Regions from separate parts of the Glaciecola sp. HA4-3 genome, predicted to be linked through region 2. Evidence: predicted binding sites of a transcription regulator. Region 2 holds the regulator's gene; the other holds the start of a gene.
The links. The regulator MetJ, encoded in region 2, represses methionine synthesis genes. The targets are predictions, from matches to a motif close to TAGACGTCTAGACGTCTA.
Positions count from the first base shown of each region.

Region 1: metK (methionine adenosyltransferase) is a predicted target of MetJ. The motif match lies at 11,247-11,264, and genes of this name have one in related genera.

Region 1 is NZ_CM146340.1:669,620-685,213, forward strand. Features, by position in the region: gene ACZ1G6_RS03160 (PilT/PilU family type 4a pilus ATPase) at 1-683, shown strand, start outside; gene ACZ1G6_RS03165 (ATP-binding protein) at 705-2,093, opposite strand; gene ACZ1G6_RS03170 (response regulator transcription factor) at 2,090-2,755, opposite strand; gene ACZ1G6_RS03175 (PepSY domain-containing protein) at 2,760-3,032, opposite strand; gene ACZ1G6_RS03180 (glycine zipper 2TM domain-containing protein) at 3,126-3,689, opposite strand; gene ACZ1G6_RS03185 (acyloxyacyl hydrolase) at 3,871-4,437, shown strand; gene ACZ1G6_RS03190 (putative signal transducing protein) at 4,501-4,818, shown strand; gene ruvX (Holliday junction resolvase RuvX) at 4,815-5,237, opposite strand; gene ACZ1G6_RS03200 (YqgE/AlgH family protein) at 5,240-5,815, opposite strand; partial or broken gene gshB (glutathione synthase) at 5,818-6,764, opposite strand; gene ACZ1G6_RS03210 (16S rRNA (uracil(1498)-N(3))-methyltransferase) at 6,860-7,588, opposite strand; gene ACZ1G6_RS03215 (hypothetical protein) at 7,748-7,921, opposite strand; gene ACZ1G6_RS03220 (mechanosensitive ion channel family protein) at 8,219-9,049, shown strand; partial or broken gene ACZ1G6_RS03225 (M48 family metallopeptidase) at 9,112-9,926, opposite strand; gene metK (methionine adenosyltransferase) at 9,951-11,102, opposite strand; partial or broken gene tkt (transketolase) at 11,478-13,468, shown strand; gene epd (erythrose-4-phosphate dehydrogenase) at 13,486-14,514, shown strand; gene ACZ1G6_RS03245 (phosphoglycerate kinase) at 14,546-15,594, shown strand, end outside.
Region 2 is NZ_CM146340.1:2,715,521-2,731,114, forward strand. Features, by position in the region: partial or broken gene metF (methylenetetrahydrofolate reductase) at 42-924, opposite strand; gene metJ (met regulon transcriptional regulator MetJ) at 1,061-1,384, shown strand; gene ACZ1G6_RS13030 (DUF2959 domain-containing protein) at 1,434-2,090, opposite strand; gene ACZ1G6_RS13035 (hypothetical protein) at 2,111-2,332, opposite strand; gene pip (prolyl aminopeptidase) at 2,509-3,468, shown strand; gene dtd (D-aminoacyl-tRNA deacylase) at 3,488-3,925, shown strand; gene ACZ1G6_RS13050 (bifunctional GNAT family N-acetyltransferase/hotdog fold thioesterase) at 3,972-4,880, shown strand; gene rpoH (RNA polymerase sigma factor RpoH) at 4,897-5,751, opposite strand; gene ACZ1G6_RS13060 (EAL and HDOD domain-containing protein) at 6,178-7,407, shown strand; gene ACZ1G6_RS13065 (EAL and HDOD domain-containing protein) at 7,418-8,641, shown strand; partial or broken gene ftsX (permease-like cell division protein FtsX) at 8,654-9,635, opposite strand; gene ftsE (cell division ATP-binding protein FtsE) at 9,636-10,313, opposite strand; partial or broken gene ftsY (signal recognition particle-docking protein FtsY) at 10,397-11,320, opposite strand; gene rsmD (16S rRNA (guanine(966)-N(2))-methyltransferase RsmD) at 11,602-12,207, shown strand; gene ACZ1G6_RS13090 (DUF642 domain-containing protein) at 12,293-12,904, opposite strand; gene ACZ1G6_RS13095 (YjaG family protein) at 13,068-13,679, opposite strand; gene ACZ1G6_RS13100 (helix-turn-helix domain-containing protein) at 13,783-13,965, shown strand; gene pepB (aminopeptidase PepB) at 13,971-15,257, opposite strand; gene sfsA (DNA/RNA nuclease SfsA) at 15,311-15,594, shown strand, end outside.

The sequences.
Region 1 (15,594 bases), 1.6 Mb from region 2:
ATCGCAATCAACATTCAAAGGGGCATATATTAACGATAGAAGACCCCATTGAGTTTGTTCATGAGCACCAAAACTGTGTCGTTACACAAAGAGAAGTCGGTATTGATACCCATTCTTTTGATGAAGCTTTGAAAAGCTCTCTACGGCAAGCGCCGGATGTTATTTTAATTGGTGAAATTCGTTCAATGGAAACGATGGAATATGCGATGTCTTTTGCAGATACTGGACATCTATGTGTGGCAACACTGCACGCTAATAACGCCAATCAAGCCATTGAACGTATTATGCATTTGGCACCTAAAGAATCGCACGACAAGCTTCGTTTTGACTTAAGTTTAAATATAAGAGCAATTGTTGCCCAACAATTAGTACCTAATGCTGACGGCAACGGTCGTGTAGCGGCTATTGAGGTTTTGCTTAATAGCCCTTACGTCAGAGATTTGATTCAGCGTAACGAAATAGGGGCCTTAAAAGAAGCAATGATGAAAGGACGAGAGCAGGGCATGCAAACCTTTGATTACGCTTTGTTTGAATTATACCAAAACGGACAAATCACAAAAGAACAAGCGCTGCATCACGCAGACTCTCCAAATGATTTGCGCTTAATGATCAAACTTGGCAATGCAGATCAAGCTTCATCCTTAGGTTCATTATCAAACGTATCTATTGATTCTGATTTATAACACATGCCACGCGGGCTGTGACTAAATTTCAATTATGAATTTAGCACCGCCCATTTCGCTTTTCCCATCTATGCTCAAGGTACCTTTGTATGAGGTAATGATGTCATAGGCAACTGCTAATCCCAATCCTTGTCCCTCTTCATAGCTATCAGCTCGATATCCTCTTTGAATAATTTGTTGTGCATGTGCGTTTGTAACTCCATGGCCATCATCACAAACACAAATTTGTAAACGAGTAGAAGAAGGCCTATCAGGTGTTTGTTGGCGAGCAATTTGTAGTTTTACTTTTTGTTGGCATGCTTTAAATGCGTTGTCTAGTATGTTCCCTAATATTTCGTAGGCATCTGTTTGTGCGCCGTAAAATAAGGTTTTATCTTCACATATAAATTCTACCTTGATTTGTTTATGGGCATATAGCTTTTGCAAACCATCTAAGGTGTTTTGCGCGATATCTTTAATATCGCAACCAGTTTGCCAACTCGTCTCACCTCCACTTGCGCGCTTTAATTGGTGGGTCACTATGCTATTTATTTTGTTAAGCTCATTGTGAATCGTCTGTGAGCTCTTCGTTTGATTTAGTGCGATAGCTAATGGTGTTTTTATACTATGAGCTAAGTCAGAAAGTGTATTTTTATAGCGTGTACGTTGTTGTGCTTCAGTTGTGATTAATCGATTTAAATTATTATTAAGCGCGCTCAATTCTTTTGGGTATGAAGTAGAAATTTCTTTGCTTATGCCTTTTTCTATATTTTGTATTTCATTACCCAATCTTTTTAAAGGACGCTCAAACCATATTGCCCACAATATTTGAGAACTAAGAAGTACGATAGCGATAATACCTAACCACCACCAGAGTGTTTGTTCAAATTCAGCGATTTTTGCATTTACATCCTCTTTTGATTTAATGAGGTGAAAATACAGGGGAATAATCTGGCCTTGTTGCTCATATTCTACATTTATTTGCCAATTAAAGTGGGCCTTGTGACCAATAAGCATGCTGGTAAACGCTGCTTCACCCACTTTGCTTGTTGGCCATTCAATACTATCTGCGGTGACGATAAATGAATCTGAACGCCATAAAATGCTTAAAGTTTTGTTATCAGTTTGTAGTGAATTTATGTCATACCCTCTAATAACTGCATAGAACCCAGAATTGGGTATATCAAAACTAGGACCATCAAGTTTGATTTTGCCTGTTGCCAGCGCTCCATCGACGATATCGCTAAGTGCAAGTAAGTTATAACTGTATGCCTCTAGTGTTTGTTGCTCACTAAGGATTGCTTGTTTAGAAAAAGCATTGCTTAAGCCAAAACTAAGGGCGGGTAGCACCAACAAGGCAATCCCCATATTATAAATAATGAGACGCCAGCGAAAACTGAGCTGTTGAAATGCTACTAATCGATTCTTCATACGCTCAATTTATATCCTTGTCCGCGCACAGTTTTGATGTATCGGTCACTTTGACTAGGACTCAGTTTCTGACGTAGTCGTTTGACAAATACTTCAATAACATTAGAGTCGCGGTCAAAGTCTTGCTCGTATAGATGTTCAGTTAACACTGTTTTGGTAATAACTTTGTTTGGGTACCGTGCTAGGTATTCGAGTAACTTGTATTCGTATGCCGTTAACTGAATCTCGTTATCTTCAACACTAACCTGTGCGGCATTAGTATCGATGCGTAAATCGTCAAAACGCAATATTGGATTAGCTTGACCGACTCGACGACGGATAAGTGCCTTAACACGTGCTAATAACTCTTCATGTTGAAAGGGTTTGGTTAAATAGTCATCCGCGCCAGTGTTTAAACCAGTGACTTTATCCTGCCAATGCCCTCTGGCGGTTAAGATTAAAATGGGGAAATCAATAGATTCTCTGACTTGTTTAATTAAATCAAGCCCATCTAGTTTAGGTAAGCCCAAGTCGACTATGGCAATGTCATAGTCAGTCTCTTGAGCAAGATATAGGGCTTCTTGCCCATCAAAACAGCTATCTACTGCGAAACCTGCATTATTTAAAAAAGCCTTTATTTGAGCGTTTAAGCTAGGTTCATCTTCTACTACCAAGACACGCATTTTTTTACTCTTTTTTCATTCTACCGTTTTGGGCATTGACGATGACCTTTATGACTCTACCCTTTTTGGTAACTAGTTTAATCCGATAATAGATTTGGCGTTTGCTGGTAAACTGAGACGCATTTAATACCTTGCTAGGGTATTTTGCTTGCACCAATACAATGGCTTCATTTAGCGAAAGATCAGCGTTTTGCGCATTGGCATAGCCAGTATTTGTTATAAATAGCGTTATAACAATGAGTACTAGGCTTATATGAGCATATTTAAAATAATTCAACACGCCTTCCTTAAAAAATGGCTATTACTTAATGTAGTTCTCATTAAACACAAAAATACAAAAAATTAACAGCCTACAATGATAATGGGTGACTTAATGCCACCCTCGTTTTATCTTTATAAATTTACCAGGATGGTAATGTGTGCGCGTCTTATATACTTCGCCTCTGAATCGATACTTTACTTTATAAGCAACAATGCTTGGCTCATAGTGATATCCTTGGCACGTTCTGCTGTGTTTTTTGTTTCGTTTATTACCTTGTCTATGACGTTTATGCTGATGTGAATTTGATTCAGCAGCCGCGACAGCTCCTATAATCCCTCCGCTAATGGTGGCTATTTTTCTACCATCACCAGAACCAAATTGATTGCCAATTGCTGCTCCAACCGCGGCACCTGCAATAGGTGAGATATAATGACCATTATGTGAATACTGGTCAAAGTGCCCATTGCAGCGGCCACGATGTTCAACTCTGACGTGTTCGTAAATAGGTTTGACACTAATTACTCTTGCTTTTTTGTAGTGCGCTGTATGATGCCTTTTGTCGTGCTTGTAGTGTCTATCATGCTTATGATGAGCTGTTGCTAGTGATACGCCTGTTAAACCGAATAACAAAAAACCAATCACTATTTGTCTATACGCTGTATTTATTTTCATTTGTTCTCTCCAAGTCAACCCAAGTGTTAACGTCAAATGCAGTATAAAAAAACGAAGCTGAACGCTAGCTGAATAAAAAGAATAAATTATGTAGTGGATTTAGACGATTGGTATTAAATTATTGAAAATATATTCAAATAAACTTGTTCTTTTAAAGGGACATCTAATTTGAGTATTTAAAATGACTATTATAAAAACCTTATCTTTCACTACTATTTTAACGCTGTTATGTATATTGACGCCATTGACAAGCCATGCCAATACTACAAATTCTACCAGTGCAATTGCTGTTGATTTGTTGATTGGTTCTGACGACATCACAGGTTTAAGGTTGGCATACCGTCCATATATTAGTGAGTTAAATAATGTTCCTTACTTTGACACCTTAGAAATTTATTGGGAAGCAAGTGTTAATTTTTGGGAATACGGCGCCCAAAACCAGCGAGATACTAATTTTGTTCTAGCCTTGTCACCTGTCGTCAAAAAAACCTTCTACCATATAAATGATAAATACCCACTAAAATGGGAATTCGGTATTGGCATTTCACTAGTAAATGACACTCGGTTTGCTGGCAAAGACATCGGGTCCCATTATCAATTTGAAGATCGGCTTGGTCTAAGTGCTGAATTTGGGGATGACCTACAACAGTCGTTTTCAGTTCGCTATATGCACTACAGTAACGGTGGCCTTAATAGCAAAAACCCTGGTGTTGACTTTCTCAACTTTTCTTATGCCCATAAATTCTGATTAATTTTATGTTATGTTGTTATAAAGGTTCGACTCATCCGGTCCTTTTAAAAAAGGCAATATATGAAAAAATTTTATAGTGATTATAACCAGATAAAAGTAAGGCAGGTTCATACTATTTTGACAGAATCGGGTATACCTTGTTTTGTCAAAAATGAACTGTTACAAGGCGCTGTTGGCGAAATTCCCGCGCAAGATGCATTGCCAGAGGTTTGGCTACACGACGAAAGTTGGCTTCCTAAAGCGACATTATTGTTAACTCAGTTAGAAAATGATTTGAAGCTTGATGCTCAGTCGAGTTGGATTTGCTCAAACTGTGAAGAAGAAAATGAAGGACAATTTTTAATGTGTTGGTCGTGTCAAACAGCGAAAGCCAGTTAATCGAGTAACCAGCTTTCGTATATGAGGCAGGCTGAAACACTGTCAACTTTGTCTTTGCTTAGCTTTTTATAACCACCCAACTCAAATAATTTGGCTTTAGCATCTACTGTTGATAGTCGCTCATCGTGCAGCTTTACATCAAGGTTAAACTTATGGCGCAACCGGTTTGCAAAGCGTTTTACATTTGCGGTGATTGGCTGTTCAGTACCATCCATATTAAGTGGCAGACCAACAAGCATGTCATGGGGGCGCCATTCATTGATAATGTTAGCGACTTCATCCCAGTTTGGAATGCCGTCTTTGGCTTTTAATGCACTTAAAGGTGACGCTGTACCCGTGATCGATTGCCCGACTGCGACACCAATACTTTTCATACCAAAATCAAAGCTCAGAGTAATTTGCCTACTGTGAGATGACATGGCTATGCCGTACCTGCTTGCTGACTAAGTTGCCAAATATCGACACCAAGTTTATTTAATGCACACTGCCATTTTTGTTTTAATGGCATGCCGAATAAAATGTCACGATCAACATCGATCGTCAGCCAGCTATTTTCTTGTATCTCTTGTTCTAACTGTCCAGGCTCCCAACCAGCATAACCAAGGGCAATCAACACATCTTTAGGGCCTTGATTAGTCGCGATACTGCTTAGTACATCCTTTGAAGTTGTTAACATCAGATTATCATTAATACTCACTGAAGACTTATAGCTGATTTCGCTGGAGTGCAGCACAAATCCTCGGTCGGTATATACCGGACCTCCACATACGACTATTTCATTTGCTCTGCTATCTGCAATTACTTCATCTTTATGGGTTTGTTTGATCAATTCGCGATAGGTCATCGTTGAAGGTTGATTAATCACAACCCCCATTGCGCCATCTTCATTATGCTCTACGATTAAAGTGACTGAACGAGAGAAGTAACGGTCTTGCAACGAGGGCATTGCTACTAAAAAGTGATTTTGCAAACTGTTGATTGTTTTAATAGCGCCCATGACTATTGAAGCCTTTTTTCTATCGCATCAAATAACTTTGCGCAAATATTGATAGGGTAGGCGGCTTCAATTTCTCTTACGCAAGTTGGACTAGTTATATTAATCTCGGTTACTTTGTTGCCGATCATATCAAGTCCTACAAAAAGGATCCCTTTTGCAGGCATGTCATTAGCAATTGCTTGTGCGACTTTATAATTTTCTTCGCTAACACTCTGTGCTAACCCTGTGCCACCAGCGGCAAGATTGCCTCGTGTTTCAGTTCCGCTAGGTAATCTTGCAAGACAGTAAGGCATGACTTCACCGTCCACAAGCAGTATTCGCTTATCGCCATCTTTAATTTCAGGCATATACGCTTGTACCATGGCGTGTTCAGTTTCGTTCTGCGTAATTATTTCGCTTATTACACCTAAATTTAAGGCATCTGCTTTGACTCTAAAAATACTTGTTCCACCCATACCATCAAGTGGTTTAACAATAATGTCCTGATGTTTTGCATGAAAATCTTTAATTTGATTTTTGCTGCTTGTCACAAGAGTGGGGGGATGAATTGTGGATATAAAGATGTAAATAGTTTTTCATTAAAGTCTCGTAAGGCCTGTGGGTCATTAACCACCAATGTACCTTGCGCCTTTGCAAGTGAAAATATTTGCGTGGCATAAATAAATTGGCTATCGACAGGAGGGTCCTTACGCATCATTAGGACATTTAGGGTACTTAGCGCAATATCTTCTTCATTTACCACTTTGTAGTAGTTAGTTTGATCTTCTTTTACGGATATTTGCGTAACGCGCGCACGTGCTTCACCATTGTTGATATAAAGATCATTAATTTGCATGTAAAATAAGGTATAACCGCGACGCTGAGCTTCTAGTAGCATTGCAAAACTAGTATCTTTTTTGATATTGATAGATTCGATCGGATCCATCACCACGCCTAGCTTTATCGACATATTAGACTTACCGTGATTTTAAATTCGTTAATCATAAGTGTGTGGGCTTTTGGCTTAAAAGCAAGTCTAATTTAGCATATTAAGATAAGTCTTCGTTACAAGTCACCAAAGTGAGACTGTAAGATGGAAATTGTAGCCATAGCAGCCGTCTCGGTTCTTAAAATACGGCTGCCTAAATTACACGCGGTATATCCTAACTCTTGTGCGGTATACACTTCAGTGGCAGACAATCCGCCCTCAGGTCCAATTATTAGTTGAAACCCCTTTTGAGGTTTACTCAAGCTAGACAAGTAGTGTTTTGAGTTTGGTGCCAATACCAGTTTGTCTAAGTCTGATGGCTGTCCAAACCACTGGTTAATAGGTATAGCAGGATGCAGCAATGGTACTACATTTCGCTGGGATTGCTCGCAAGCAGCAATAATGATTTTTTGCCATGCCTCGTGCTTTTTTTCCCAACGTTCTTGGCTCAATTTGACATTGCAGGTTTCAGTAATAAGTGGAGTGATTTCGCTTACGCCTAATTCAACCGATTTCTGGATGGCTAACTCCATTCGATCTCCTTTTGAAACCCCTTGTCCTAAATGAATATGCAAGGAGCTCTCTAGTGAACGAGAAATTTGAGAATTGATAAGTACTGTTACTTTACGCTTATGAATATCGATGATTTCTGAAGGGTAGTCACTACCGTTACCATTAAATAATACAATGGGACTGCCTACTTTTAGCCTTAGTACATTGGAAATGTAGTGAGCTAGGGCGTCTTGTATGACAAGTTCGCTATCAACGACAAGTGGCATGTCGGCATAAAATCGAGGGATTCTCATATTAGTCGCTACTGCCTATTTGAGATTAATCGGTACATGACCTTACATGTTAAAGAATATCAGTCCGTTTGGATAGGGCATCAACTATGTTGAAAACAAAAAAGCATCTGTTAGACGCCTAATGTCTACCAAATGCTTTATCATTTTGTGGGTTGTTGTTTATAACTTATGAGATTTAAGCTCAGTCTTAGTCTGTTCGGTTTTTGAAGGACTTTGATTTTTGCGAGCATGAGGGGTGTTATTACCCTTAGCTTCAGTAAAGCAATAAACAATTAGGACGATGACTGCACCTAAAATAAGCGCCGTCATGATAAGAACAATATCACCGTACATATAATATACACTCCATGTTATATGATTATATTTATTTATACATCAGGGCAAGTGTTGCGACCGCCCAAACAGCGGGATTACTAATTTTTTATCCCTGTCAATACGACTAGTGTCGCAAAATCACGACATATACGCAATGTATATTTATCATATAATGGTTATTTTTTAACCAAAACTAAGATTTACCGATATTCCTTATCTTTTTTATCATGTAGACTTGAATGATTGTTTTGAGCCATGTTCGTCAAATACAATAGATACCCAATTATAATAAAATCCACAAAGGAGATGTAAACCATGCCAGAATTTTTATCTGCCGATGAGGCAAGTAAATATCTAGACCTATATATTATTCCATTCGCAATTAATCTTGCGGTCGCCATCGTTATTTATATCGTTGGTAAAATCGTTGTTAACCTATTAGTTGGTGTTTTTGGCAAGATAATGTCAAAGTCAAAATACGACGATATGTTAGTAAGTTTCTTGCAGGCAATCGTACGTTCGATTTTGATGTTGGTCGTTGTTATCGCTGCCTTGGATCAGCTTGGTGTAGATACTACTTCGTTTGTGGCTGTTTTAGGTGCTGCAGGTTTAGCTATAGGCCTATCTTTGCAAGGCTCGTTATCAAACTTTGCTGCAGGTGTAATGTTGCTTGTTTTTCGCCCCTTCAAAGCAGGTGACTTCGTTGAGGCCGGTGGCGATAGCGGCACAGTTAAGCAAGTGACCATTTTTACCACCTTATTGCTTACACCAGATAACAAAGAAATTATCGTACCAAATGGTGCAATTTACAGTAACAACATTACCAATTACAGTGCCAAAGATACGCGTAGAGTTGATTTTGTATTTGGTATTGGTTATGACGATGACTTACGCAAAGCAAAAGCGGTGTTAGAAGAAATCGTTGCTGCTGATCCTAGAGTACTTAAAGAACCTGCGGCCCAAGTTGCGGTATCTGAGTTAGGTGATAGTAGTGTTAACTTCGTTGTTCGCCCTTGGGCTAAAACAAGCGATTATTGGGGTTTAAAATTCGATATTACCGAAGCGGTAAAATTGCGTTTTGATGAAGAAGGTATTTCGATTCCTTATCCTCAAATGGACGTTCATGTTACAAAAACAGACAAATAATCATTTTTGATTGTGTTATGAAAAGCAGATTGGTGAAAGCCAATCTGCTTTTTTAATATAAACTATTGGCCACAATTGGCTTTTGTGCTTTGTTCATAAAGCCCAATCACTTTGGGAATTGCTTGAGTTAGCTTATCAATACGTGTTGATTCAGAAGGGTGAGTAGATAAAAACTCTGGAGGCTTGCTTGTTCCTAATGCTGCCATATTCTCCCATAAACTGACCGCTTCTTGAGGTTGAAATCCTGCTTTTGCCATCAACTCCAATCCAATCAAATCGGCTTCGGATTCATGTGTTCTGCTGTACGCAAGCGCGCCTAATTGCAAGCCCACGCCCAATCCTTGCATTATCAGGGCGCTTTGTTCAACATTATTCATATCGAGTATTGTAGCGGCTACTTGTTGTCCTGTATTAGTAATAGCTGAATTGCTTATACGTTCATTTCCATGTTGAGCGATTACGTGACCTACTTCATGGCCAATCACAGATGCGATTTGGTCTTGGTTTTGTGCTACCGCCAGAAGACCTGTATACACTCCTATTTTACCACCTATAGCAAAGCAAAAGCATTAACCTGTTCATCATCAAAAACAACCACTTCCCATTGACCAGAAAATACCTCATTAGGCACTTGTTCAGTGATTTTTTGTGCAATGCATGCAATTAATTTATTTTCAACGGGACTATCAGATATTTTAATCTGGGATTTCATACTGGCAAAGGACTGCTCACCCATAGCACTGAGTTGCGTATCTGAGTAAAGCAGTATTTGTGTTCGTCCTGTTGGCGAGGTGGCACAAGCACTAAGCGCCGAAGCAAAAAGTGCTACGGTACAAGCTTGAGTCACGCGCTTTGTTAGCGTTGGTTTGGATATCATGTTAAATCTCCTGTGTTAGCAAGATTATACCCCAGCATCCTCTTTTAATGCATCAGCTTTATCAACAGCTTCCCACGGAAACTGCTCACGACCGAAGTGACCATAAGCGGCTGTTTCTTGATAAATAGGCTGCTCTAACTTAAGCATTTTAATTAAGCCAAAAGGCGTTAAATCAAAGTGCTTATTGACCAACTCTACCAATCGTTGTTCACTAAGTTTGCTAGTGCCAAATGTTTCAATACTAATCGAGGTGGGTTGAGCAACGCCAATTGCGTACGATACCTGAATTTCACAGCGCTGCGCTAATCCAGCAGCAACAATGTTTTTAGCCACATAACGACCTGCGTAAGCAGCACTTCTGTCTACTTTAGATGGGTCTTTACCAGAAAATGCACCGCCTCCGTGCCTAGCCATACCGCCGTATGTATCAACAATAATTTTACGACCGGTCAAGCCGCAATCGCCCATAGGACCGCCAATAACAAAGCGCCCAGTTGGATTGATATGATACTGAGTTTGACTCGTTAGCCATTGAGATGGGATCACTGGCTTGATGATCTCTTCCATCACAGCTTCTCGAAGGTCTTTGGTAGAAACACTGTCGCAATGTTGGGTGGACAACACAATCGCGTCAATACCAACGGGTTTGCTATTTTCATAAATAAACGTGATCTGGCTTTTTGCATCAGGTCGTAACCAATCAAGTTTACCATTTTTGCGTAGCTGTGCTTGTTTTTGAACCAAACGATGCGCATAAGTTATAGGGGCAGGCATAAGGACATCCGTCTCGTTACTAGCATAGCCAAACATTAAGCCTTGGTCGCCTGCTCCTTGCTGTTCAGGTGCGGCTCTATCGACGCCCTGATTAATATCAGGTGACTGTTTACCAATCGCATTTAAGACTGCGCATGATTCACCATCAAAGCCCATATCAGAGTGCGTGTAGCCAATTTGCTTTACTGTTTTACGAGTCAGCTCTTCAATATCAACCCAAGCGGTGGTGTTAATCTCGCCACCTACCAACACCATACCCGTTTTTACGAATGTCTCACAAGCAACACGTGCTTTTGGATCTTCTTGTAAAATAGCATCTAAAACAGCATCAGATATCTGGTCAGCAATTTTGTCTGGATGTCCTTCAGATACAGATTCTGAGGTAAATAAATGTCTTGTCATTACATATCCTAAAATAATTTGTACTTAGTGGTATAGGCCAAAAATGCACAATTACCAATAAAAAATAATCAGTTAGTTTGCTCATTTAATTAATGAGACACGTTTATGACGCTAGTATAGCGAATACATAAGCGTTTAACAATCTTTACGTCTAGACGTCCAAACGCGTATTTTTGTAATCCTGAATAAAGATTATTTGAGCTATGTGCCTAAAGCATGAGTGAAAAGACAGTAAAAACCCGATTTAATCATTGAACAAGATTGGACTGTGGGTAACAATACTCGCCCCTAAATGATTTTGATCATGTTTGATATGGAAACTGGTCATTATTGTACTTGCAGTAAATCGATATAACCGTTTATCAAGGAGTTGTTATGCCATCTCGCCGCCATTTAGCCAACGCTGTCCGTGCTTTAAGCATGGATGCGGTTCAACAAGCCAAATCTGGCCACCCATAGGTGCTCCTATGGGGATGGCTGATATTGCACAAGTTCTGTGGTGTGATTATTTATCTCATAACCCACAGAACCCTACATGGGCAAATCGAGACAGATTTGTATTGTCAAATGGTCACGGCTCTATGTTGTTATATTCGTTGTTGCATTTAACAGGCTACGATTTACCGCTAAAAGAGCTAAAAAACTTTAGACAGTTGCATTCAAAAACGCCGGGTCATCCTGAATATGGGTATGCGCCAGGTGTTGAGACAACAACAGGCCCACTTGGTCAGGGAATAAGTAATGCGGTCGGTATGGCGATTGGCGAGAAAGTGCTCGCGGCCCAGTTTAATAAACCTGATTTTGATATCGTCGATCATTATACTTATACCTTTTTGGGCGATGGCTGTTTAATGGAAGGGATTTCACATGAAGTCTGTTCGTTAGCTGGAACGCTTGGATTGAATAAGTTAATTGCCTTTTGGGATGATAATGGCATTTCAATTGATGGCGAAGTAGAAGGCTGGTTTAGTGATGACACGCCAGCACGCTTCGAGGCGTATGGATGGCATGTTATTAGTGATGTTGATGGTCATGATCCTTCAAGTGTATCGGCGGCTATCGCTAAGGCAAAAGAACAAAACGATAAGCCCACCTTAATTTGTTGTAAGACAACAATAGGGTTTGGTTCTCCGAATAAGCAGGGCAAAGAAGATTGTCACGGCGCGCCATTAGGAGATGAGGAAATAGCGTTAACAAGAAAAGCATTAGGTTGGCAGTATCCGCCTTTTGAAATCCCTCAAGATGTCTATGACAGATGGGACGGCAAAGAAAAAGGGCAGCAAGCTGAGAGTGACTGGCAGGCTTTGTTCAACCGCTACCAACAAGCTCACCCTGCGTTAGCTGAAGAATTCGTTCGTCGTAAAAATGGCTTGTTACCTAAAGATTGGGATAAAACGTGTCTAAAGTATATTAGCGCTTTACAAGACAACCCAGATTCTCCAGCAACGCGAAAAGCTTCTCAAAATGCCTTAAATGCATATGCGCCTATTTTACCTGAATTACTAGGTGGTTCTGCCGATTTAGCCGGGTCAAACCTTACAATCAATACAACGAGTAAAGGTATCAGTGCAGATGATGCTAGTGGAAACTACCTTTATTACGGCGTACGCGAATTTGGAATGTCGGCTATTATGAATGGCTTGGCCTTGTATGGTGGCTTTAAGCCTTACGGTGCCACCTTTTTGATGTTTATGGAATATGCTCGTAATGCAGTGCGCATGGCCGCATTGATGAAATTACCAGCGATTTTTGTTTATACTCATGATTCGATTGGTTTGGGCGAAGATGGTCCTACGCACCAGCCTGTTGAGCAAATGGTAGCGCTTCGCGCAACACCAAATCTAGATAACTGGCGCCCTTGTGATCAAGTGGAGTCAGCTATTGCATGGAAAGCGGCAGTAGAAAGAAAGGATGGCCCAACAAGCCTTGTTTTTACAAGGCAAGGTTTACCTCAGCAATCACGCGATCAACAACAAGTTCTGGATATCCAACGTGGTGGATATATTTTACAAGATGCGGATTCGCCCGAAATTATACTCATTGCAACAGGCTCAGAAGTACACCTAGCGATGCAAGCAGCAACGATACTTAAAGACCAAGGTAAAGCGGTAAGAGTAGTATCAATGCCTTCAACAGATGTGTTTGATCGACAGTCTTCAAGCTACAAAGAGGCGGTATTGCCTATGTCCGTTACTAAGCGTGTTGCCGTTGAAGCATTGGCTAAAGACACTTGGTATAAATATGTGGGCTTAAATGGGACAGTCGTAGGTATGGATAGTTTTGGTGAATCAGCGCCTGCTGGTGACTTATTCGCTCATTTTAACATTACTAGTCAGGCCGTTGTTGACGCTGCGCTTTCACTTTAAAAAAGGACGGATGCCGCTTGCTTCGAATTGCGATAAATGGGTTTGGTAGAATAGGGCGCAACATTGTGCGCGCCTTGTATGAGAATGGCTACTCAAAATATATAGAAGTGGTTGTTATCAATGAACTAGCAAGCCCTGAGGCTATGGCACATTTACTACAATATGATTCGGCCCATGGTCGTTTCGATAGTCAAATCAGTGTACGAAGGGATAATGGAAATAGTGCGCTAATGCTAGATGGTGAAGCGATTACTATTACTCACTATGACACAATCAATAAGATAAATTGGGATAAGTATGAGGTTGATATTGTCCTAGAGTGCACGGGCGTTTTTGGCGACCGAAAAGATGGTATTGCTCACATCAATCAGGGTGCAAAAAAAGTACTGTTTTCTCACCCAGCTAGTCAAGATGTTGACAACACCGTAATATTTGGTGTCAATCATAGTACTTTGAATGCTAAACACTGCATTGTATCTAATGGCTCTTGCACGACTAATTGTATTGTCCCGGTTATTAAAACCCTACACGAGGCATTCAAAGTTCTCAGTGGTACTATCACGACCATTCATGCGTCGATGAACGATCAGCAAGTGATTGACGCTTATCATTCTGATTTAAGGCGCACAAGAGCCGCAAGTCAGTCAATTATACCTGTCGATACAAAACTGGCGTTAGGCATTGAAAGAATACTGCCCGAATTTGCCGGTAAATTTGAAGCGATTGCAGTAAGAGTCCCTACGATCAACGTAACGGCAATGGATTTGAGTGTAACGCTTGAAAAGAAAGTGAACACCGAGGCGGTGAATAAGGCTTTGCAAGATGCAAAAGGACTTTTCCCCGCCAATATTATTGATTTTACACAAGAACCCTTAGTATCGATTGATTTTAATCATAACCCTCATTCATGTATTGTCGATGGCACACAAACTAGAGTTAGCCATAACACATTAGTCAAAACACTTGTATGGTGCGATAACGAGTGGGGTTTTGCCAATCGGATGCTCGATACCGCCTTGTATATGCATGAGTTGGGTTATCAATAAAGTATAAGTTTAGCATAAAATGGGAGCAAAAATGAGCATTAAGAACATGTCACAAATGGCAATCGAAGGTAAAAGAGTGCTAATTAGACAAGACTTAAATGTGCCAATCGAAGATGGAAACATTACATCTGATGCTAGATTACGCGCATCATTACCGACCATAAAAGCGGCTCTTGATAGCGGGGCCGCTGTAATTGTGATGTCTCATTTGGGGAGACCCAATGAAGGAGAATTTGACTCAAACGCATCACTTCGTCCTGTTGCTGATTATTTATCGAACGCTTTAGGTTTAAACGTAAACTTCATTGATAATTACCTTGGTCGCGAATTAGATATCAAGCTAGGTCAAGTTACCTTGCTTGAAAACGTACGTTTTAATGTCGGTGAGAAAAGCAATAGCGACACTTTAGCTAAGCAGTATGCCGCCTTATGTGATGTCTTTGTTATGGACGCTTTTGGCACTGCCCACCGAGCCCAAGCAAGTACACATGGCGTTGCTAAATTTGCAACACAAGTGTGTGCAGGACCACTTCTATCTGGTGAGTTAGAAGCACTAGCAAAGGCATTAGATAATCCCGCCCGTCCTCTAGTGGCGATTGTTGGTGGGTCAAAAGTATCAACTAAATTGACCGTATTAGAGAGTCTGTCTAAAAAAGTTGATCAACTGATTGTAGGTGGTGGCATTGCTAACACTTTTATTGCTGCACAAGGACATAAAATAGGGAAGTCACTTGTTGAACTGGATTTAGTAGATGAATCAACACGCTTAATTGCTTCAGCTAAGCAAGGTGGTGGCAGTATACCTATTCCCACAGATGTGGTGGTTGGGACTGAATTTTCGGCAAGTGCTAATGCGGTTTCAAAGCCAGTTGAACAAGTGAACGATGATGACATGATATTTGATATTGGCAGCAAAAGTACGCAAGTATTATGCGAAATTATTCAAAACGCTGGCACAATTGTCTGGAATGGCCCGGTGGGTGTTTTCGAATTTGACCAATTTGGTGAAGGCACAAAAGCCATTGCAAACGCCATTGCAAACAGCTCTGCTTTTTCTATTGCTGGTGGCGGTGATACACT
Region 2 (15,594 bases):
ATAAGGCTTAGTCGAAAATGAATCTCACAAGCCCAAAGACGCTAAGGCCGTAAACCAAGCATGTGACAAATTGCAAAGCTTAATTCGCTTCTGTTTAGCGTATAGAAGTGAAAATGTTTTATGCCTTCTTTGGCTAACACTTTTACCATTTCCATTGCAATATTAGCACCCAGCAGATTTCTAGTTGCTTGGTCATCTTTATCCAGGCCTTCATACATTTTGTGTAACCAACCTTAGCACATGGACATTTGTCATGTTAGCAAAACGCACAAGAGTCTGATAATTAGTAACGGGCAAAATTCCTAGTACAATCTCAGCATCGATGCCAGCCGCCGCTGCTCTATCTCTGAATCTAAGTAAAACACTTGTATCAAAGAAAAACTGCGTAATTGCTTCATTAGCACCCGCTTCGACTTTTCGTTTGAGGTTCAGTAAATCAAACTGATCGTTAGGAGCATCAGGATGCTTTTCAGGGTATGCTGCAACCGATATATCGAAATCAGCTACATCTTTGAGAAGACCCACCAAATCCGATGCATATAGTTCCGTTTTCTCCATTGTAGGTGGCAAGTCACCTCTTAAGGCTACTATCCTTCTGACACCACTATCCCAATAATCCTTTGCAAGCATGCGAAGCTCTTGCGCGCTTGCGTCAACACAGGTTAAGTGAGGTGCAGCACAAATACCCGTTTCAGATTGGATACGTTTGACAACATTATGTGTTCTATCACGTTCACCGCTATTTGCACCATATGTGACCGACATATATTTAGGTTTAAGTGGCGCTAATCGTTCGACCGATTTCCACAATGTTGTTTCCATTGCTTCGTTGCTAGCGGGAAAAAATTCAAACGATACCTCGATGTCTCGAAGTTCGCTTAATGATTGATTTAGTGCATCTATACCTTGCGCGAAAGAACCCATAACCTGACCTTGCAGACGTTTAGACGTCTAAACTACGAAAATATGGCCTAGACGTCAAGCAATTTAGACGTCTAGATTGATATTTTCTATAGACCAGTTAAAATTTTGATATAACTAAATAACAAGAATAAAGAATATGGCAGATTGGAACGGTGAGTATATTCACCCTTATGCGGAACATGGCAAGAAAAGTGAGCAAGTCAAAAAGGTCACAGTGTCAATTCCGATTAACGTTTTAAAGGTCTTAACCGACGAGCGCACGCGCCGACAAGTCGCTAATCTTCGTCATGCAACTAACTCTGAATTATTATGTGAAGCGTTTTTGCATGCATTTACAGGGCAACCTTTGCCTAACGACGCTGATTTGAAAAAAGACAACCCAAATCGAATCCCTGCACAAGCAAGACAAATCATGGCAAATATGGGGCTTGATGTAGAAGCTGCAGAGAAAAAAGACTAATCATTAAGTCAGTAAAGCAAGGTTATCGCTTTACTGACTTATGTAGAGATTACTGAGATTGTAGGGTTTTGATAAATTCATCAGATTGCGAAATGGCCGAATTCATCTCGGACAGTAAATTGTTCACATCTCTTTTAATGCTAGTAAACTCACCTTGTAAAGCACCAATAGCATTTGCATTTAAGTTGTGTTTTAAATAGAGCACATTGTCTTGCAAGGCGCTCAACACGGGACTCATGCTACTTTCAACCTTTCGCATAGAACGCAAAAGCCCATCATATTTTCGCTGTGTCTCGGCCAGTTTGCGCTGACTATCTCTGCGTAAATTTTGATTATTGATAAGCAGTAGCTCCTCTTCCCATTCACGAAATAAGGATTCAGCTACGCTTTGTACTTTGTCGATACGAGAAGTAACCTCATCTGCACTATCTTGACTGGCTTCATATTGATCGTTTAGGTTTTGATAAACATCCTCTAATTCACCACCATCAAAATTAATTAAGGCACTAAATTCCTCCAATGCACTAGCAAACTGCTCTTGCGCTTCTTCTTGAGTCTCTTGCGCATCTTCAACTCTATCGACTAAAATTTCGCGTTTTTCAACACCTACTTTTTCCCACAAATTAAAGTAAGTGTCATCTATTGTCGATTGGCAACCACTTAAGAGTATTATACTAAGCGCTGCCACACTGATAACCTTCTTCATTTATTTATATCCTTAAATTTTTAGTCGGCTTTAAATTTAGCAGCATCAATAATACTGTATAAATGCACTAAGGCACCAATAATGGCGGGAACGATTAAAAACCATAAAGCGTATCCTACTGCGACTATTACGAAAAATAGGATTGCCGCCATAATGCGGCCCTGAACAAGTTGACCGAGTCCCGGGAAAAAAATGTTACAAATAGCAGCGATTACATTACCGCCTGAGCCTTGTCCAGCCATAAAGGTTCCTTAATATATAAACTTGAATATATAAACTTGTTTTGCACTATCTGTGCTTTGCTATTGTCATCTTACCTGTTTATTGCTTACACTTACTATCAGTGGATGAACAATAATAATTAATCTATCACGCAAGCACAAACAAGTGTAGATAAATACACAAGGGAATTGATATTTTGGACGGTTTTAAAGCAACAAAATCTTATAAGGTTGCGACCCATGATGGTCATACATTATATGTTGAGGAATCAGGTGAAACTTCGGGTATCCCGGTTCTTTTTCTGCATGGTGGACCCGGCGCGGGTATTGGGCAAAATTATCAATGGCCGTTCATTGGTAATAATTATCGTGTCATTGCATTTGATCAACGAGGATGTGGGCGCTCTCAGCCCTTTGCGAGCTTAAGTAATAATACGATGTCCTCACAGATTGCGGATATAGAAACGATTCGCAAGTTATTCAACATAGAGCAATTCATTCTATTTGGTGGCTCATGGGGTTCAACCTTGGCGCTTGCTTATGCGATCGCGCATCCCAAACGTGTCAATGCAATGGTATTAAGAGGCATATTTTTAGGCCGCAAAGAAGACTCTCATTGGTTTATCTCGCCGCAAAAAGCTGCCGCACAAATTTTTCCAATACAATATAGTAACTTTGTAGAAGGGATTGACAGCCAAGATCCTGATGAAATTTGTACACACTACTACAATCAATTAACTAGCAATTGTGAGACAACTCGTATCGAATCAGCAAAACGATGGTTTGATTGGGAAGGTAACATCTCTAAATTGAAACGGGTTGATAGCAACGCAAGTGAGCATGCAAGCTCTCAACAGATTTATACGCTAGCTTTGTTTGAATGCCACTACATTATGAATGGCTGCTTTATGGATGAAAACTATATTTTAGATAATGCACATCGTATCGCAGAAATTCCCATGCATATCGTACACGGCCGATACGATATGGTATGCAAATGTGAATCCGCTATTTCTTTACACCAAAAAATGAATAATGCCACTTTGACAATCATCGATGATGCAGGGCATAGCGTAACTGAATTTGGCGTGAGCAAAGCGCTGATTGATATTATGGCTGCTTTACCTAAACAGATGAAGGTAGCTCAAGAATCCTGATTGGAAACTCAATAGTACTATGATCGGTGTATTACAAAGAGTCACTCAAGCCTGTGTCATGGTCGATAACAAAATAATCGGTCAGATAGATGATGGGATATTACTTCTTCTGGGAGTTGAGGCTAATGACTCAGATGAGCAAATAAAGAAACTGGCAGATAAAGTACAAAAACTAAGAATCTTTGAAGATGAGTACGGGAAAATGAACCTAAGCTTACAAGATACAGGATATAAGCTACTTGTCGTCTCACAATTCACGCTTGCTGCCGATATTAAAAAAGGGAATCGTCCTGGCTTTTCAAAAGCCGCATCTCCACAACATGCCAAAGTAATATATCAGGGATTTCTTGATTACTATCAGTCACATTACGAGCCATGCCAATGCGGTGAATTTGGGGCAAATATGCAAATCCAATTAACAAATGATGGACCCGCTAGCTTTTACATTCAAATCTAAGCACACTGTGGTAAAATAATGGGCTAATTGCGCCCAAGGAGTATGAGTGTTTACCTTATCCATCCCTAAAACTGAAGAAGAACTAAAGGCATATTTTGCTTTTAGATGGACTTGGTTACGAGAGCCGTGGGGGTATCCTATTGGCTCAGAAAGAGACGAGTATGAAAGTGTTAGTGAGCATAGAATGCTTGTGGGCCCGAACAATGAGATTGTCGCAACTGGCAGGGTGCACCTTAACACACCTGAAGAAGCTCAAATTCGCCACATTGCCGTTGATAAAAAATACCGCCGTAAAGGACTAGCACAGATAATGCTATCCTCATTAGAACAAACTGCTCGTGATCTTGGAGCTCAGCGAGCAGTCACCAATTCTCGTGATACTTCAATTAGTTTTTTCAGTGCTTGTGGTTTTAAAATAGTAGACGACGCACCAGCAGAATTAGGTAAGCTGAAACGCAAACAAATGTGCAAAAGTTTAGTTGAGCATAATTCCCTTATCCTGCACCCTAAATGGTGTAGCGAATTACAACAAACATGGTATGAGGATATCCCCATCACGGAACATATGGGTATTAAGCTACATCAATATACAGAAAAAAGCCTTGAAACAAGGGCCTCGCTTAACAAAAATGTCAACTTACATGGCACTATGTTTGCTGGAAGTGTGTACTCACTTGCAACCTTAACAGGTTGGGGTATGTTATTTCTAAAATTGAAACACAAAAATTTACAAGGCGATATTGTACTTGGAGATGCTAACATCCATTACCATAAACCGGTCACAAGCAGGCCAAGAGCCTTATGCCATATTGAGTCAGTTGACACTAACTTAGAGCTACTCTCAAAGAATAAAAAGTGCCCTGCGAGTCTAAGTGTTGATATTTATGATGGAGATAAGCCAGTAGCAAAGTTTAAGGGGCAATATTGGATACTACCCCTTAATAGAGATCAATAAAAAAGTTAATTCCTACTTACGCAGCCATAGCCGACTGTAACTTTTTCATCGCATTTTTTTCAATTTGTCTTACTCGCTCAGCCGATACTTGATACTCATCAGCCAAATCTTGCAAAGTAAGCTTATCATCAGCTAACCAGCGAGTTTCAATAATATGCTGGCTTCGCTCATCTAAAGTTTTAATAGCCGCGTGTAGACGCTTAGCCGCACTTTCGTCCCAGTCACTATTGATAACTGACATTTCGACATCTTCGCTTTTATCTTCTAAATATTGTGCTGGGCTATAAGTTGATGACTCATCATCATCATTGCCTAAATCAAATGCAGTATCTTGGCTCGCCATGCGCGATTCCATTTGCAACACTTCTTTTGTACTGACATTAAGTTCTTGTGCTACTTTTTGAACTTCTTCATGCGTAAACCAACCAAGGCGTTTCTTGGCTTTTCGCAGATTGAAAAACAATTTACGCTGCGCCTTAGTGGTCGCTACTTTCACAATACGCCAATTTTTCAGTACAAACTCATGAATCTCAGCTTTTATCCAATGCACAGCAAAGGATACTAAGCGAACCCCTACATTTGGGTCAAATCGCTTAACTGCTTTCATCAAGCCAATATTACCTTCTTGAATAAGATCTGCTTGAGGCAGACCATACCCTGAATATGATTTTGCAATATGAACGACAAAACGCAAATGAGACATAACCAATGCTCTTGCCGCTTCTAAATCCTGATTTTCAAATAAACGAACGGCAAGAGACTTTTCTTCTTGAGCTGATAACATCTCAATACCAGAAACAGCCTGCACATAGCTTTCAATGCTTCCCCCTTGGGAAACTGTCATTGCTAACGCATTCATGTCTTTATTCATTGTTACCTCGTTTACATTAGTTGAAGCACCTGCTTCATACCATTATTGCTGATGGGCGATATCTGTCTGCGATATCAATCTGCAAGCTCATGTTTGCAAATTGATGCTTGCAAGATCGTGCTGCCTACTATTATAAGGCTTGATTCATGGAAATCATTCTGATCTATATGACTTCTTATCAGACCGCCAGTTCAACAAAAATATTTCATATTAATACTAATTTAGTAAATATAAGGATTAGTCTTAAAAACTCAAGTAATAATCGACCTTTTTTTATAATTTTTAAATGTTGTTTCTATTCAACTAGAAATAAGTAAATATTTTAGCAAATGAGCCGATACTTTGACATATTCAGGAATATCTAATTCCAACTAATCGTTATATGACATTCAGCACCAATGACTGTTATTATTTTGAAGGATTTGTATGTTTTCATACCTTGCTCGACAGGCTATTTATGACACACAGCAAAATGTGTTTGCTTACGAGTTGCTGTTTAGAGATGGCCTAAAGAACTGTTTCCCTGATATATCTCCTGACGAAGCAACAAGTAACATGTTAGCTGAAAGTCATTTATCTGTTGGGTTTGAGAGCATCACATTTTCAAAGCGCGCGTTTATTAATTTTCATCAAGATACCCTACTTTATCGCTTTCCTTCTACACTTGACCCATTAGCTGTTGTCATTGAAATTATTGAAACTGTTAAGGTAACTCCCGAGCTTATAAAAGCGTGTGAGCATATTCATAATTTAGGTTATCAAATCGCGTTAGATGACTACGACTTTGCTGAACATTGGGATGCGTTAATACCTTATGTTACTTACATCAAGCTCGAAGTTGATATTATCAACCTTGATGACAAAAAAGTGGTTAAGCAACTAGAGCAATTTAAACAACAAGGTAAGATACTTATCGCAGAAAGAGTGGAAACAAAAGACGAATTTGAAACACTTAAAAGTGCTGGAATTCATTATTTTCAAGGCTACTTTTTATCTAAACCCGAAGTCGTTAAACACAAAAAAATTGAGGTGGCAGTCAGTTCTATTATTGAGCTGGTTAGCATGAGTGTATCTGATACTTTTGATATGCAAAAGCTACAAACAATCTTTGATGCTGATGTTGGCCTAACCTACAAATTGATGCGCTTTATAAACAATCCCTTGATCAATAAAAGGCAATCAATCAACAACGTTAATCATGCCTTAAAATATTTGGGCGAAGTTGAACTAAAAAAATTTATTGCACTGCTTGCGATTGCTAACCTAAAAGGTAACAAGCCTGTTGAACTTATCGTTATTAGCCTAGGACGGGCAAAGTTTTGTCAATTAATGTCACAAGCACTCAAAGATAAACATACAGATTCTGATAGTTTTGTGCTTGGTCTATTTTCTATGATCGATGCTTTGTTGGACATGCCAATGGACTCTGTTTTGTCTAGTCTTCCATTTTCTGCTGAGTTCAAAGACGTACTTTGTCAAAAAGAACGTGATTCAATGTTAGCTTTACAATATCAAACGTGTCTCGCATTCGAAAAAGCCGAATGGGATGCTATCGATGTATTGGCTAAACAAAGTGATATCCCATTAGATGAATTGTTTGCGATGTATTATGAAGCACTTGAGTGGGCCCATACGATGAAGTCAGATTTTAGTTAAGGTACAAATGATGATTAATATTTTTGCAAGAGAACCGATTTTCGATTTAAAAAAAGAAGTCTTTGCTTATGAATTTTACTACCGGGATTCTATTGCTGGAGAATTACCCATTGGCAGTGAAGAGCCAGAGGAGGCTCAGAAACCAGATTTCGGTCTCGGCATCGATGATTTATTAGAACATAATCAAACTATGGTCAGTGTTTCTATAGGGAAAATTGACGATTTTTGCAGTTGGTATATCGATAACAAAGATTTAATTGTCGAGGTAACTGAATATGATAATAAAAAATCAAAGTCAGGTTCCTTGTTAGACGCGATAAAAAAACTCAAAGCCAGTGGATTTAAAATAGTCATCAATCAAGAAATGATGCAGTTTAGCCAATTAATCGCTTATACCGATTTTGTTAAAGTCAAAGCAGGTAAAAACATAGAGGCATTGGTTGAGAGTATCAGAGAGCTTTCCTCCAAAAAGGGGGTCCGTATCATTGCCACTCAAGTGAATTCAAAATTTCAATTCGATGCCTTTAGCCAGTTAGATATTGACTATGTACAGGGATTCTTTTTCCTTGATAAAACAATAGAACACACCAAAAAACCGATACCTGCAAGCAAATTAGCTTATATGCAATTGCTCAAAGAAGTTGCAGAACCAAAGCTCAATATCGACCGTTTACAAAGTATTTTTGAGCAAGACCCTGCATTGTCTTTTTTACTGATTAAGTTTATTAACAATCCAATGGTTAATAAATCAATCAAAATCAATTCTATCCGCCACGCTTTAAATTATTTGGGTGAGCTGATGATAAGACGATTCATTGCGGTACTTTCTTTAGCTGGACTCAAATCTGAAAAGCCTGCTGAGCTATTAAATATGTCATTGGTAAGGGCAAAATATCTTGAATCAGTCGATGCTAGTCTATCTAAGAACTTAGACGATATGAGCGCTTTTTTAGTTGGATTGTTTTCATTGATAGACGTGCTTTTGGACAGGCCACTTGAAGACTTGCTTGCAGCATTGAAAATTGACAGCACCATCGAAGATGCCCTGCTAAGAGAAAAAGGCGCATTCCATACTATTTTGCTTAGCGCGAAGGCCTTTGAAACCGCAGACTGGGAGAGCCTACTGGTTTTGTCAAAATCGCTCAAAGTCAAACAAGATTTTCTGCATCGACACTTCAGACTGGCAACGCAGTGGCAAGCAAAAATGTCACAATCACTTGGCCCTTCATTTTAGGCAATACCAAAATTATTCTGGCTCAATGTCATTTACATGTTTTTGTACTGACAAAAATGAGCCAGCTAAACCCAATACAATTGATAAGCCCAAAATAAAAAATAGCGCCTGAACATTCAAGCCTGTGATATTGATATCTAGTTGGTATTGCTGCATAAAACTATCTAAACTCCAGCCCACCCATAGCAAGATAAAACTAACGGTAATCCAAGCCATCAAACCACCTAATAAGCCATACCAGAACCCGGTATACAAAAATGGCCGTTGAATAAAGGAGTCTGTCGCTCCTACTAATTTCATGACCATAATTTCACTGCGCTTATTCAAAATATTTAGTCGAATGGTATTTCCGATAATCAACACAACGGCAAAAAACAATAAAATTGCGAGCAAGTATACTAATTCCTTGGCAATAGATAACAAGGTATACAAACGTTCAAGCCATTCAATATCGAGTTTACCAATATCTACTTCTCGTTCTTTTCGTAATTTATTTAACAGCTCACTAGCGGCCGTTGGCGATGCGTGACGATTGGTGGGTTTTATCAGTACCACCGCAGGAAGCGGATTATCATCAAGGTAATCAAGTGCTTCACCTAAACCTGATAAGCGTTGAAATTCATCCAATGCTTGCGCAGCAGAAACATAGTCTACATTGGCTATTTCATTATAAGTTTGTAAGCGCGCCATTAACTGCTGCGCCTGAGGCTCACTGACATCTTTACGCAAGAACAAAGATATCTCAGAAGCCTGTTGCCACTGCTGTGTGACCTGTTCAGTATTTTCGACGATGATATACAATGTACTAGGAAGTGTAATGGAAAAGCCCAGTACCCCTATTGTCATCAAAGAAGCAAAAGGCACTCTGTAAAGCTCTCCTAAGGCTATTGATACATTGGCGGGCATGGTCTGTAAAAAACATCATAACACGCTGGAAAAAGCCAATGCTTTGACGAGAAGCCCCTTGTTGACGACCTTTAAATAAAACACTCATTTAAAGCTCCTCCTGCCCTAAACCGTCGGTAATCATTCGACCATTTTTTAAAGTAAGTGTTCGATAGCGCATTCGTGCAATTAAGCCTAAGTCGTGCGTTGCAATAAATACTGATACACCAGCGCTATTAAAGTCTTCAAATAGTCTAATGATTTCCATGGACAACTTAGGGTCTAAGTTTCCGGTGGGCTCATCTGCTAATAACAAGGGTGGTCGGTTTACCACTGCTCGCGCTATACCAACTCGCTGTTGCTCACCGCCTGACAGCGTAATAGGAAGATTATTGACTTTGTCACGAAGACCCACCATTTCTAGCGCCGCATCAACACGTTTGTTGATTGTTTTACGTCCGTGGCCCTCTATTATTAGAGGTAAAGCCACATTATCAAACACTGTTTTATCCATCAGTAATTGGTGACTTTGAAATATCATGCCAATATCACGTCTTACATACGCTATTTGTTTACGGCTAATTTTGTTTAGATTGTGACCATTGATTAGTACATTACCGACCGATGGTCTTTCCATTAGACTAATTAGTTTGAGCAAGGTACTTTTGCCAGCGCCAGAGTGCCCCGTTAAAAAGGCCATTTCGCCTTGTTCAACATGAAAGTTCACCTTGGTAAGAGCGCGCTGACCACCGGCATATGTTTTACTGACATCTTCGAATTTAATCATGGTTTATTATTTTAATTTTTATAAGAGTAGCAAGAGCCCTTGGTTAACAATGGCAAATATTGCTTCACTATGCAAACAAGGCCTCACGCAAACAAGGCCTCGACAAACGCTTTTGATTCAAATGCACGTAAATCATCGATGCCCTCACCGATTCCGATATAACGTACAGGGATTTTAAACTCATCCGCAAGTGCAAAAATAACACCACCTTTTGCACTACCGTCCAATTTGCTTAAGTTGATGCCAGTCACTCCCACCGCATCATTGAAAATTCGTGTTTGGCTGACGGCATTTTGGCCTGTACTAGCGTCTAGTGTTAGCATTACCTCATGAGGAGCATTTGGGTTTTGCTTTTTCATGACTCTAACAACCTTTTTTAACTCTTCAATCAGGTTGTCTTTATTTTGTAGTCGTCCTGCGGTGTCAGCAATCAGAATATCCACGTTTTTTGCTTTGGCAGATTCCATTGCATCAAATAATACAGACGCACTATCAGCACCGGTGTGTTGAGCAACAACAGGAATATCATTACGCTCACCCCATACCTGCAATTGCTCAACCGCTGCAGCCCTAAAGGTATCACCTGCTGCTAACATAACTGATTTACCCTGCGCTTGAAACTGTTTAGCCAATTTACCAATGGTTGTCGTTTTACCGACACCATTTACACCAACCATTAAAATAACATAAGGTTGTTTTTGTCCATTGTCGCTGCAACTTAGCGAGGTATCTAATGGAATACTGACCATATCTAACATGCTTTGCATATGATCTTGCATTAAGGATAACAAAGCTTCAGAGTTCTTGAGTTCAGAACGTTTAGCATTTTGCACTAAATTATCAATAATCTTATTAGTCGTGTTCATGCCAACATCAGCCAATAATAGCTGAGTCTCTAGCTCCTCATATAAGTCATCATCAATGGTCTTATTCGTCAGTAATGCACTAAAACCACTGCCAATATTAGCTTTGGTCCTTGAAAGGCTGGCCTTCAAACGAGTAAATAGGCTGTCTTGCTCAGCCAAATCTACATTAGGCTCATCAATATCAGTGTCGACAATTGAGGCTTCCGATTGTATGTCTGGTTCGTTATGTTCGTTTTCTTGAGAAACTGAAGCCTGCTCTTTGCTTTCTGGTTCAGGCTTTTTCCCGAACCAATTAAATAATTTGGACATCGTTATTGCACTTTATTTGTGAATTGTTTAGACAAATTCAGGTTATACTTGGGGTAATTCGTAATATGATAACACTTTAGCTCCTTATGTCACCAAAACCTAAACGCAAAACCATGCATCCGAAAAATACAACAAAAAGCAGACGAAACGATTCGTCAAAAACGAGTCGAGGTTTGGTTAGAATTGTTGCAGGCACTCACCGAGGAAGGCGATTACCTGTTTTGGTAAATGATGGATTGCGCCCTACCTCCGATCGCGTAAAAGAGACGCTTTTTAATTGGCTAATGAATGATATTGTTAACGCAAAGTGCTTAGATATGTTTGCTGGTAGCGGAGCATTAGGGATCGAGGCTCTTTCAAGACAAGCGAGCCATGTCACCTTTATTGAGCGCGACAAAAAAACGGCTGAACAAATCAAGACTAACTTACAAACCTTGCGTGAAGAAGGTAATGCTGAGGTAAAACAGTGCAGTGCGTTTGAAGTTCAGTTCAATAATACTGCCACCTTTGATATTGTGTTTATCGATCCTCCTTTTGGAATGGATATGCTTGAGAATGCAATTGCGCATCTTGTTGAGCAAAACATATTATCCTTAAACGCGATGATTTATGTCGAAAACAGTCATAATGATAATGTCGAACTCCCCGAGAATTTTTCACTATTAAAAGAAATCAAAACCAGTCAAGTCTATGCACGTTTGTTTCAGTATCTGGCATAAAGTATCAGGCATAAAAAAACCAGAATACAAATCCTGGTTTTTAATTATTAGTTTGTTGCCCTAATTGGGGCCCTACCTGATAAACTTATGCTTTGAAAACCTTACGTGCAGCAAGTCCTGCAAAACCAAGTAGTAATAAAGCAAATACGCTTGGCGAAGGCACTCTTACTGACACATTATCAATAAAGTTACCAACCGTGCTTGTAGCTGGCGAGACAGACGTAAAACGAAGCGTTGTCAAAGTACCAGTTGCCACAAATGAGTCTGCAAATACAGACCAGCTGCTTCTGATATGATCATCAACAAGCATATTTAACACAGTTGTCCCATCAGAGATAACTTCTACGCGAAACGCTTCATGCTCATTTTGACGTGCTCTGTAAGCAAATCCTAAATCATATACACCACTGATAACGGTCGCAAACGACTGCTCAATTGTGAACACATTGCCGGTGTAAGGGTGTGCATTAAGTTCAATGTGATTTTCACCATGATACGCATTCACACCATTTAACGAATCCCAAAACTCTAAATTACTGCCACTCCAGCTATCAACATCAGACGCTTCAAACCATTTCCAACGATTATCAGCAATATCTTTACTTTCAAAACTGCCGTTTACAATAAGATTGGCGCTAGCAATACTTCCAGCAAAAGACATCACAAGTACTAATGCAACTTTGTTAAACCAATTCATTTTTCTCACTACCTTCTGTTATTACGACCCGTAGCACTATACTTTGGGTTACTTAATGAGCTTTAAAGCATAAATCATACCAGCTTGCAAACGCCTGTTTATGCTATATTTTTTTGACAACTAAACGTTCACCGTTCATAAGTGTAAAAGAACCTGACAGTTATTACACTGGGTCTAAACCCAAATTACTAAGCTCTAAACCAATAATGTCTTCTCGTAACTGTTTAACAAAATCTTTGTTAATTTTATTATGTTGGCAAAAATCAAGTAAGCTTCTTTGTGTTTCTATCTCATATTCCATCAAGGGGTGAGTTCGCAAGGCTTCTTGATTAATCGTCTCACCATCTATCATCAAGTCATCGTCGATATGAAGTAAGTAAGCCTCTACCGACCCTTGGCTCAACTTTGCAATCGTGACTGCAGAAAATTCGTGCTCATTAGCAAAGTCTTGAAGTAAACAGCTTATGCCCATGCAAAAATCCAAGGCAGGAAAAACCGCAAAGGTGTCAAAATTAGAAGGCTCTGGGATGATTTCCTCTAATTTTTCCAGTTGTAAGTTAGGGTTAAATTTATTCGTTGGCGCCATACACCATTCCCATAATAAATTTAACATCGATTTTGCTAATGCCGTATCGCCAAATTCATGTTGCTGACTAAATCGCTCATAATTTGGCAACATTCTTTGTAACAAAGCACATGCAAAAACAACATCGCTTGGCTTTGATAATTCTCGAATACGAGCAAAGGTATCTAATTTACCTTCTTTTCTTTTCATTTTGGGCCCTTAACAGGATTTTTTATAATTGATTACTAACATTTTTTGCATCACTGTCGTTATAGAGATTACTAAAATCAATCTAGTATGTCAGGAGAAAACAATGGCACTAATGTCTGTCGCTGAAGTTGCTGAATTTTTAAATGTTCCCGAAGCTCGCGTATCAAGGCTAGAGCGTGAACACCTACTTGTTGCTAAAAGTCGCAATGATAGTGACCAGCCCATGTTTGATAACGATGACGTTAGCAAGTACAAAGAGCTGGCAGAGCGTCTTGGTGGCCTTTAAAATTATCAACGCTTCAAAATTAATTCAGCAATCGAACGTATACCTAGGCCTGTCGCCCCAGCAGGCATAAACTCAGTCGCATTTCGCGAGTATGCAGCCGCTAAATCAATATGTAACCATTGACATTTTTCTGTATCCACAAAGCGTGATAAAAAGCCAGCTGCGTTCGATGCACCCGCAGCACCTCCGCCTTTTTGCGAACGGCTATTCGCAGTATCAGCAAATGGTGACGGGCAGTTTTCTTGATGGAATTCCTCTAAAGGTAATCTCCAGGCAGGTTCATTTACTTGTTTTGCAATCTCAATATACTCATCAGCAGTATCATCATGCATAGAAAATAAAGCATTATACTCTTTGCCCACTGCGACCATTGCAGCGCCGGTTAAGGTTGCCGCGTCCACAACTAACGATGCACCACTTTCACAAGCAGCTTGAAGGCCATCAGCCAAGACTAAGCGGCCTTCAGCATCTGTATTCACGATTTCTACACTTACACCATTTTTATACGTAATCACATCGCCAAGTTTGTAGGCGTGTCCACTTATCAAATTTTCAGCACAGCACAAATATAGCTTTGTGCGTGTTGTGAGGCCTTGCGAGATTGCTAAGGCTAACGCACCCGTTACCGTTGCCGCACCGCCCATATCACATTTCATATCTAGCATCCCTTCACTACTTTTGATGCTATAGCCTCCACTATCAAAAGTAATACCTTTGCCGACCAAGGCATTTTTGACTTCTGCATTTGGATCGCCCGTAGGGTTGTAATCAATTTCAAGTAGTACTGGAGGGCGAGTGCTTCCACGACCCACTTCATATATGCCATGCCAGCCTGCCTCAACAAGTTGCTCACCTGTCAAGCGCGTGACACTAACATTGTTAGGCGCTAGTTCGGTAATAAACTTCTGCGCTTGATTTGCCAGAGCTTCTGGGCTCATTTCTTCGGGAGTTTGATTAATTAACTGACGAGTAAATAGTAGTGCAGATAAAAAGTCTTCCAGGGCTTTTTCATCGCTATTTTGCGCCCATTGAATGCTGCCTGAAAAATTAGATGGGCAAAAACTTCTAACAAAACTTACTTGTTCATCAAATGTCCAACTTCCATTAAATTTTAGGTTACTAACGCCTGTAGCCGCTATTTTACGAGCTGCTTTTTGAAGTGCACGTTCTTTATGCACAATCGTTTGTGTAATGTGAACTAACGCGCCATTTTCGACGAAAGTGACAAGGCTACCTGCTGAATAAGGCTCGTTTGCTGTGTTCTGTGTAAGTTCAACTGTAAAAAAAGACATAAATGCTCCACACTAAAGTGAGATAAGTTTAGATAATGGCATAAGAGTAACAAATGTTTGAATTTTCTTCAGCACTTACCCACGCGGTTTTGTTAAAACGCTATAAACGGTTTTTAGCCGATGTGCGCTTAGATGATGGCCGAATAATTACGGTGCATTGTCCAAATACTGGTGCGATGACCGGTTGTGCTGACCCTAGCAGTGATGTGTATCTAAGTGAGTCAAATAACCCCAAGCGAAAATATCGATATACTTGGGAATACTCAAGTGACCAATATAATCATAAAATTTGTGTTAACACCGCTAACGCAAATAAAGTGATCAAAGCTGCTTTACA